3 regions of the Mesorhizobium sp. P3_A2 genome follow, and region 3 is predicted to be linked to each of the others. Evidence: predicted binding sites of a transcription regulator. Region 3 holds the regulator's gene; each other region holds the start of a gene.

Region 1 (3,277 bases), on a different contig from region 3:
AGTCTCGTCCTCTGACCAGACGGCCGAGCAGATGTTCGCCGACGCCCCTGATGGCGTCGACCCCGTCGTCACCGGCCCGGTCAGCGCCTCCTTCAAGCAGAGGCAGCAGGTTGCCGGCTGCGACAGCGCGGTTTGGCCAAAGATTCCAACGGTTTGCTATCCGGATTGATGCACCGCTTTACCCTCCCCCTTGTGGGGAGGGTCGGCGAGGCGGCTTCGCAAGCGAAGCTGGCGAGACGGGCGGGGGTGAAGCGCCGGCGTGGGAAGACCCCACCCCGATCCTACGCCGACCGCACCGGATCGAGCGTCACCTTGTAGAGCTCGTTGTCATCACGATCCATCAGCCGCACCGTCAGCTGCTCTGTAGCCCCCGAAATGTCGACCAGCCCGAAGAACTGCAGCCCCGCCGAAGGCGGCAGGTTCTGGCCCTGTTCGGCGGTCGGCGCCTTGATGAATTTCAATTCCGGACCGAACGTCATGTCGAAATCGTTGGGGCCGAACGTGCCGGCATGGATCGGGCCGGAGACGAATTCCCAGAACGGGTTGAAGTCCTGGAACTGCGCCTTGTCGGGGTTGTAGTAGTGCGCGGCCGTGTAGTGCACGTCGGCCGTCAGCCACACCGTGTTGGTGATGCCGGCGTTCTTGATGTAGCGCAACAGGTCGGCGATCTCGAGCTCGCGGCCCTTGGGCAGGCCGTTGTCGCCATTGCTGACGGCTTCCGCGCCGACCTTCTTGGTGCCGTCGTCCCAGACGACGAGGCCGAGCGGCATGTCGGCGGCTATGATCTTCCAGGTGGCCTTGGAATTGGCCAGCTCGCGCTTCAGCCATTTCGTCTGCTGTTCGCCCAGCATGCGCGATTCCGGCGTCATCGTGTCCTGCATGTCCGGGCCGTTGGGGCCGCGATAGGAGCGCATGTCGAGGAAGAACACGTCGAGCAGCGGCCCGTGCGATATCTTGCGATAGACGCGGCCCGGTTCCGACGGCTCGTAGCGGATCGTCGTCATCTCATGGAAGGCGCGCGCGGCACGCGCCGCCAACACATGGATGGATTTTTCGGTGTAGCGGTTGTCGGCGCTCAGATTCTTCGAATCCGACCAGTTGTTCAGCACTTCGTGGTCGTCCCACTGGTAGAAGGTCGGGCAGATGGCGCTCAAGGCGAGGACGTTCTTGTCCATCATGTTGTACTTCCACTGGTCGCGGTACTCGTCCAGCGTCTCGGCGACCTTGCGCTTGCCGTCGATGAGGACGACGTTCTTCCACTTGCCGCCGCCAGGCAGGTCGACCTCATCCTTCATGGCGCCATCGGCATAGATCGTGTCGCCGGAATGCAGGAAGAAGTCGGGCGTGTGCTTGGCGATGGTGGCGTAGGTCTTCATGCCGGTCTCGTCGATGCCCCAGCCCTGGCCGGCCGTGTCGCCCGACCAGGCGAATTTGATGTCGCGCTTGGAGGCGGGTGCAGTGCGGAAGCGCCCGACGATCGGCTCGGAAACGACATTGATGTCGGCGAGGTCGGCGGCCGTCATGCGGTAGAAGATGTCCTGGTCGGCAGCCAAGTCGGTGAGCAGCCGCTTGATCGTAAAGTCGCTGGCCGGCGAGGTATCGAGCGGCGCCAGCCGGGTGGCGTTGGCGAAATTCTCCGTCGACGACACTTCGAACATGACGCGCGAGGGACGGTCGGTGCGCGTCCACACCATGCCGCTCGAGGCATCGACATCGCCGGACTGGACGCCATGGGTAAAGGCCGGGCGCTGGCTGGCGCGCGAATAATAGGGCAAAGCGAGGCCCGATGCGCCGAGCAGACCGGCCGCACTCGCTGAGGTGACAAAAGCGCGGCGGGTCAACGAGATCTTGTTCATGGCTGTCTCCTGATGGCTTGAACGTCCGCCACCAGCGTCCAGCCTCAATGTTTCAGCCGCATCTCGGAAAGATGAAGTTTTGATAACAATGGACAGGTGATCTCTCCCCCCTCGAGGGGGAGATGTCGCCGAAGGCGACAGAGGGGGTCGCCTCTCGTGGAGCGCCGACCTCCCTTGTGCCACAAGGACGCCGAGCCCGGTCGGACCGACCCCCTCTGGCCGCTTCGCGGCCATCTCCCCCTCAAGGGGGGAGATCAGCGTCGCGCTTAAGCCACCTGCGGTTCCGGATCGAAGGCCGGACGGCTCGTGTTGATCAGCAGCGACAGACACGCCGCCACAATCGCCGTCATGCCGGCAATCAGGAAGGCCAGTTCGTAATTGCCCTGCAATTCGCGCATGGTGCCGCCGAAGGCTGCGGCAGCGGCGGCACCCACCTGGTGGCCGGCGACGATCCAGCCGAAGACGATCGGTCCGCTGCGGTCGCCGAAGGCTTCGTTGGCGAGCCGCAGCGTCGGCGGCACGGTGGCGATCCAGTCGAGACCGTAGAGCACGGCAAAGATGATCAGGCTGGTTGCCGAGAAGCCGGAATAGGGCAGGTAAATCAGCGACAGGCCGCGAATGCCATAATAGACGCCGAGCAGCTTGCGCGGGTCGAAACGGTCGGTGAGCCAGCCCGACAGCGTCGTGCCGATCAGGTCGAAAATGCCCATCATCGACAAAAGGCCGGCCGCCTGCACCTCGCCAATGCCCATGTCGCCGCAAAAGGAGATCAGATGCGTGCCGACCAACCCGTTGGTGGTGAATCCGCAGACGAAGAAGGTGGCGAACAGATACCAGAAGACGCGGGTTCCGGCGGCGCGGCGCAGCGTGTTGAGCGTATGCGCCAGGAAGTTGCCTTGCGATGCCGGCGACACCGGCGGCACGTCATCGGCCTCGGCGCCATAGCGCACCATGCCGATCGAAGCCGGGCGCTCCGGCACGAGCAGCCAGACCAGCGGCAGCAGACAGGCGGTGGCGACAGAGACGGCGATGGCGACCGGTTGCCAGCCGCCGGATTGGGCGAGCGAGGCGAGCAGCGGCAGGAACACCAGCAGGCCGGTGGCGCTGGAGGCCGACATCAGCCCCATGACGAGGCCGCGATTGGTCTTGAACCAGCGATTGACGATGGTGGCGCCGAGCACGGTGGCGACAGCGCCCGAGCCAATGCCGGAAAACACGCCCCAGGTGAGAAACAGATGCCAGGGCTCGGTCATCAGAAGGCTGAGCGCGGTCGAGCCGGACATGATCGCCAGCGAGGCAAGCAGCGTGCGGCGCAGACCGACACGCTCCATCAATGCAGCGGCGAACGGCCCGGTCAGACCGTAGAGGAAGATGCCGATGGCGGCGGCAATCGAAACGGTATCGCGCCCCCAGCCGAAGCT
Region 2 (3,277 bases), on a different contig from region 3:
GCCCGACATCACCGTGGTGACGCCGGTGTTCGATGATGCGGAGAAAGAAATCCTGTTCTGGGCGGCCTCACGCGGTCATCATGCCGACATTGGCGGCACGGCCCCCGGCTCGATGACGCCGCTTGCCACCACGGTCGACGAAGAAGGCGTTTTGTTCGACAATTTCCGTGTTGTCGATCGCGGAAAATTCCGCGAGGCGGAACTGCAGACGCTGCTCACCGACCACCCCTACCCCGCGCGCAACCCGCACCAGAACATTGCCGACCTCAAGGCGCAGATCGCAGCCAATGAAAAGGGCGTGGCGGAACTGCGCAAGATGGTCGCCCATTTCGGCCTCGATGTCGTCGAGGCCTATATGGGCCATGTCCAGGACAATGCCGCCGAAAGCGTGCGCCGCGTGCTGGAGCGGCTGCCCGACGCATCAGAATATGAATACCCGACTGACACCGGCCAAGTCATCAAGGTGAAGATCACGGTCGACCGGCAAAAGCGCGAAGCGACCGTCGACTTCACCGGCACCTCGCCTGTCATGAAGAACAACTTCAACGCGCCCGAGCCGGTCGCCCGCGCCGCCGTGCTCTACGCCTTCCGCGTCATGGTCGAGGACATGATACCGATGAATGCCGGGTGTCTGCGGCCAATCAACATCATCATCCCCGACGGCTGCATGCTGAAACCCAGCTATCCCGCCGCCGTTGTCGCCGGCAATGTGGAGACCTCGCAACATGTCACCAACGCGCTGTTCGGCGCCATGGGCGCCATGGCCAACGCGCAAGGCACGATGAACAACCTGACCTTCGGCAACAAGCAGTACCAGTATTACGAGACGATCTGTTCCGGCTCGCCGGCCGGGCAGATGAACTCCGGCCGCGGCTTTGCCGGCACCTCCGGCGTCCACACCCACATGACCAATTCCCGCCTCACCGATCCGGAAGTGCTGGAATTGCGCTTTCCCGTCCTGCTCGAGGATTTTCACATCCGCGAGGGATCCGGCGGCAAAGGCAAATGGAACGCCGGCGACGGCACCAGGCGGACGATCCGCTTCCTCGAAAAGATGGAATGCGCCATCCTGTCCTCGCACCGCAACCGCCCGCCGCAAGGTCTGGACGGCGGCGGCGACGGCGAGGTCGGCTCGACCAAGGTGCGGCGCAAGGACGGCAGCATCGAGACGTTGATGGCCTGCGACCAGACCGTGCTCGACGCCGGTGACGCCGTCATCCTGACGACGCCGACGCCGGGAGGGTTTGGCCAAGATTAGTGCATGTCGCCCAAAAATTGTTCATCCGATTTGGGAAAGCGACTTGCATCAAAACAACAAGCTGAAGCGTCAACAGCCTGTCACTGGCCTGTCATGACGCTGCGCTACCCGCTTGCGCCAAAGCAAACGGGGAATCATTAGCCATGACGGACGTTTCGGCAGATCTGGTCTTTCGCCGTGGCAAGGAAGTTGGAAAAGCCGTCTACCAGAACCGCCCGCTGTCGAAGGCCGGCCTTTCCGAGCGGCTGTTTGCGCTGCTGTTTTCCGGCCTCGTCTACCCGCAGATCTGGGAAGACCCTGAAGTCGACATGGAGGCCATGCAGCTTGGCCAGGGGCACCGCGTCGTCACCATCGCCTCCGGCGGCTGCAACATCCTGGCCTACCTCACCCGGTCGCCTGAACGCGTCGATGCGGTCGATCTCAACGCCGCCCACATCGCCTTGAACCGGATGAAGCTGGAGGCGGTGCGGCATCTGCCTTCGCAGGGCGACCTGTTCCGCTTCTTCGGTGCCGCCGACACCAGCCATAATTCGGAAGCCTATGACCGTTTCATCGCGCCGCATCTCGATCCGGTCAGCCGCCACTACTGGGAGCGCCGCAACTGGCGCGGCCGCCGGCGCATCACCGTCTTCGACCGCAACTTCTACCAGACCGGCCTGCTCGGCCTGTTCATCGCCATGGGACATCGCACCGCCAAATTCTTCGGTGTCGACCCCGCCGGGATCATGGCGTCGAAGAGCATCGCCGACCAGCGCCGCTTCTTCAACGAAGAGCTGGCGCCGGTCTTCGACAAGAAGCTCTTGCGCTGGGCGACCTCGCGCAAGGCGTCGCTGTTCGGTCTCGGCATTCCACCGGCACAGTACGATTCGCTGATCACCTCGGGCGACGGCTCAATGGCCAGCGTGCTGAAGGCCCGGCTTGAAAAGCTCGCTTGCGATTTTCCGTTGAAGAACAACTACTTCGCCTGGCAGGCTTTCGCCCGCCGCTATCCCAATCCTGGTGAGGCCGCCCTGCCCGCCTATCTCGAAGAGGCCAACTACAAAGCGATCCGCAACAATGTCGATCGCGTCGGCATCCACCACGCCAATCTGATCGAATTCCTGGCTGGCAAGGACGCCGGGACCGTCGACCGCTTCATCCTGCTCGACGCGCAGGACTGGATGACCGACGACCAGCTCAACGCGCTGTGGTCGGAGATCACCCGCACCGCCTCGGTCGGCGCCCGCGTCATCTTCCGCACCGCCGCCGAACCCAGCCTGCTGCCCGGCCGCGTCTCGACTTCGCTGCTCGACCAGTGGAACTACGAGGACGAGGCCTCGCGCGACTATTCGGCCCGCGACCGCTCGGCGATCTATGGCGGCTTCCACCTCTATGTGAAGCGCGCCGCATGAGCACGAGCGAGCTGCCGGCCGGCCATGCCGAACTGATGGACGGCGTCTATCGCTGGCAGCGCCACATCTACGACCTGACCCGCAAATATTACCTGCTCGGCCGCGACCAGATGATATCGGAGCTGGATGTGCCGGCGAAAGGAACCGCGCTCGAACTCGGCTGCGGCACCGGCCGCAACATCGCCCTTGCCGCCCGCCGCTACCCCGATGCCCGTTTCTACGGCCTCGACATCTCGGCCGAGATGCTGGAGACCGCCGGCAAGGCGATTGGGCGCGAAGGCCTGTCCGGCCGCGTCGTGCTGGCGCGCGGCGATGCCACGGATTTCGACGCCAAGACACTGTTCGGCGTCGAGCGTTTCGACCGCATCTTCGTGTCCTATTCGCTGTCTATGATCCCCGGTTGGGAAAAGACGGTTTCAGCAGCACTCGCCGCACTTGCGCCCGGCGGCTCATTGCATGTCGTCGATTTCGGCCAGCAGGAAGGCCTGCCGCGCTGGTTCCGGACCATGTTGCGCGGTTGGCTCAAAAAGTTCCATGTCACCCCGCGTGAATCATTGCGCGAAGTCCTGGAATCGGAATCTCGGCGAACCGGCGCAACCTTCCGTTTCCGCACGCTTTATCGCGGTTA
Region 3 (3,277 bases):
CCATGAACATCACCGCGATCGTGCTTCGGCGCCGGTTCGAGCGGCGCTGGTAGAAAAAAGGCAATTTGGTATGAACATCATGACCGAACAGTCCCTTGAAAACGCAGTGGGCGACAAAATGAACGCCAAATCGAACGAAGTCATCAAGATGCGCGGCGACAAGGTCGGCGTGTTCTACGGCGAGAAGCAGGCGCTGTTCGACGTCAATCTCGACGTCCGCCAGAACCAGGTGACGGCGCTGATCGGCCCGTCCGGCTGCGGCAAGTCGACCTTCCTGCGCTGCCTCAACCGCATGAACGACACCATCGATTCGGCGCGGGTGACCGGCAAGATCACGCTCGACGAGGACGATATCTACGACAAGAACATCGACGTCGTCGAACTCAGGGCTCGCGTCGGCATGGTGTTCCAGAAGCCCAATCCTTTCCCGAAGTCGATCTACGAGAACGTTGCCTACGGCCCGCGCATCCATGGGCTGGCCAAGCGCAAGTCCGACATGGACCAGATCGTCGAGTCGAGCTTGAAGAAGGCGGCGATCTGGAACGAGGTCAAGGACCGCCTGCAGGAGCCCGGCACCGGACTGTCCGGCGGCCAGCAGCAGCGCCTGTGCATCGCGCGCGCCATTGCGGTGTCGCCGGAAGTGATCCTGATGGACGAACCCTGCTCGGCGCTCGACCCGATCGCCACCGCACGTGTCGAGGAGCTGATCGACGAGCTGCGCCAGAATTACACGATCGTCATCGTCACCCACTCGATGCAGCAGGCGGCGCGCGTGTCGCAGCGCACGGCGATGTTCCACCTCGGCTACCTCGTCGAGGAGGGCGCCACCGACAAGATGTTCACCAATCCCGACGACAAGCGCACCCAGGACTACATTACCGGCCGCTTCGGCTGAGCCGTCCAGCGGTTGAATTTTCAGGCACGAGGATCAGGATCATGGGTGAACATACCGTCGCCTCCTTCGATGAAGAGTTGGGCCAGATCAGCAAGCTGATCCGCGACATGGGCGATCTGGCCGGGTCGATGGTCAGCGGCTCGACCAAAGCGTTGCTCAATTCCGACAATGCGCTGGCGCAACGTGTCGTGTCCGACGACGCCATCATGGACGCGCGCCAGCGGGAACTCGACGATCGCGCCATCACGCTCATCGCCAAGCGCCAGCCGATGGCCAACGATCTGCGTGCCGTGGTCGGCTCGATCCGCATGGCCGGAGACCTCGAGCGCATCGGCGATCTCGCCAAGAACATCGCCAAGCGCGTCGGCACCGTGGGCCTCAGCGTCACGCCGCGCGACCTCTCGCATTCCATCGATGCGATGGCGCAGCTGGTGCTGATCCAGGTGCAAGGGGTGGTCGAGGAATATGCCGCCGCGGATGCGGCAGCACTGGCAAAGCTCAGGAATGAGGACGAACGTATCGACGTCAAATACACGTCGGTGTTTCGTGAACTCTTGACCTACATGATGGAAGACCCGCGCAACATCACCGCCTGCACGCATCTCCTGTTCTGCGCCAAGAATCTGGAGCGCATCGGTGATCATGTCACCAACATCGCTGAAAATGCGTATTATGTGCTGACCGGCCAGCAATTGCCCGCCAATCGCCCGAAGCAGGACGAGACGGCGATGGCCACTTCGGCCTGACAAGGGTGAACTGCTGATGATCGCGCCACGCATCATGGTCGTGGAGGACGAGGAGCCGCTGGGCGTGCTTCTCCGCTACAACCTCGAATCCGAAGGCTACCAGGTCGAGGTGGTGACGCGCGGCGACGAGGCCGAAATCCGGCTGCAGGAAAACGTTCCCGACCTGCTGGTGCTCGACTGGATGGTGCCGGCGGTGTCCGGCATCGAGCTCTGCCGGCGGCTGCGCATGCGGCCCGAGACCGAACGGCTGCCGATCATCATGCTGACCGCGCGTGGCGAGGAGAGCGACCGTGTGCGTGGCCTGTCCACCGGCGCCGACGACTATCTGGTCAAGCCGTTTTCCACGCCGGAGTTCATGGCGCGCGTGAAAGCGCTGCTGCGCCGCGCCAAGCCGGAAGTGCTCTCCAGCGTGCTCAAGGTCGGCGACATCGTGCTCGATCGTGAATCGCACCGCGTTTACCGCAAGAAGAGCGAAATCAGGCTCGGACCGACCGAGTTCCGCCTGCTCGAATTCATGATGCGCCATCCCGGCCGCGTGTTCTCGCGCAGCCAGCTGCTCGACAATGTCTGGGGCGAGACGATCTATATCGACGAGCGCACCGTCGACGTGCATGTCGGGCGCCTGCGCAAGGCGGTCAACAATGGTCGCATGCCCGATGTGATCCGCACCATCCGCGGCGCTGGCTACGCAATCCGGGAAGACTAAGGCCCGGCGCGCCGTGCCGTCGCCGGCCCTCTCAGGCGACGTGCTTGCCCGTCTTCGCTTGAATCCCCGGTGCGAAAATCTCTTGGTCGACGAAGCTGAGCGCGCGCATGGCGCAGCCTTCGCGGATCAGCGGCAGTTCGTTGGGCTCGGTGTCGAAGGAGATCGATTTCGAGTGCTGGCCGCCGGCGGTCTGAGCAATCGCTTCGCGCAATGCCGGTTCGATCAGATCGAACGCGGCGGCGCTGACTCCGACCATGGCGACAGGTGCTGGATCGATCAGCGCGAACAGGCTGCCGAGGCCGAAGCCAAGCGCCTCGCCGGCCTTGCGGTAGGCTTCGCGCTCGGGGCCATCGGTCTCGCGGGCACGTGCGGCGAGCGCCCGCATGTCGGCGTCGCCGACATCGACCGGTTCGGCATCCTCGCTCATCATTTTGGCGCTGCGCCAGATGGCGTAGTTGCCGGCATAGGCCTCGACGCAGCCGCGCCGCCCGCAACGGCACAGCGCGCCCCCGGGCCGGTGGATCATGTGGCCGAACTCGCCGCCCGAGGAATGGGTGCCGGTGAACAGCGCGCCCTTCAGCACCAGCCCCATGCCGATGCCATGCGAGAGCAGGATAGCGATGAAATTGTCGCGGTAGCGCTCAGGCTGGCGCCATTGCAGCGCCACTGCCATCATGTTGCAATCGTTTTCCATGGTGGCCGGAATGCCGAATTCCGCTTCCAGTATGTCGGCGAAGGCAATGTCGGTCAGCGGCGTGATCGGCGACCACAGCATGGCGCGCGCCTGCGAATCGGTGATGCCCTGGATGCCCATGGCAATGCGGGCGATGCTCTGAACATCGAGGTCTGGATCCTCGAGCCGCCGCCGCACGATTGCCGTGCATTCGCCGATCAACTCGTCGCGCGGCATGGTCAGCGTATCCAGCCGGC

The links. The regulator PhoB, encoded in region 3, activates phosphate uptake and scavenging genes when phosphate is short. The targets are predictions, from matches to a motif close to TGTCATNNANCTGTCAT.
Region 1: AC1DXM_RS19600 (alkaline phosphatase D family protein) is a predicted target of PhoB. The motif match lies at 1,928-1,944, and genes of this name have one in related genera.
Region 2: AC1DXM_RS02185 (BtaA family protein) is a predicted target of PhoB. The motif match lies at 1,337-1,353, and genes of this name have one in related genera.

Annotation. Positions count from the first base shown of each region.
Region 1 covers NZ_JBFUGC010000008.1:179,275-182,551, forward strand. The annotation lists gene AC1DXM_RS19595 (hypothetical protein) at 1-169, shown strand, start outside; gene AC1DXM_RS19600 (alkaline phosphatase D family protein) at 282-1,856, opposite strand; gene AC1DXM_RS19605 (MFS transporter) at 2,123-3,277, opposite strand, start outside.
Region 2 covers NZ_JBFUGC010000001.1:455,966-459,242, forward strand. The annotation lists gene AC1DXM_RS02180 (hydantoinase B/oxoprolinase family protein) at 1-1,258, shown strand, start outside; gene AC1DXM_RS02185 (BtaA family protein) at 1,402-2,649, shown strand; gene AC1DXM_RS02190 (class I SAM-dependent methyltransferase) at 2,646-3,277, shown strand, end outside.
Region 3 covers NZ_JBFUGC010000009.1:107,785-111,061, forward strand. The annotation lists gene pstA (phosphate ABC transporter permease PstA) at 1-53, shown strand, start outside; gene pstB (phosphate ABC transporter ATP-binding protein PstB) at 71-895, shown strand; gene phoU (phosphate signaling complex protein PhoU) at 937-1,641, shown strand; gene phoB (phosphate regulon transcriptional regulator PhoB) at 1,658-2,347, shown strand; gene AC1DXM_RS21100 (ROK family protein) at 2,379-3,277, opposite strand, start outside.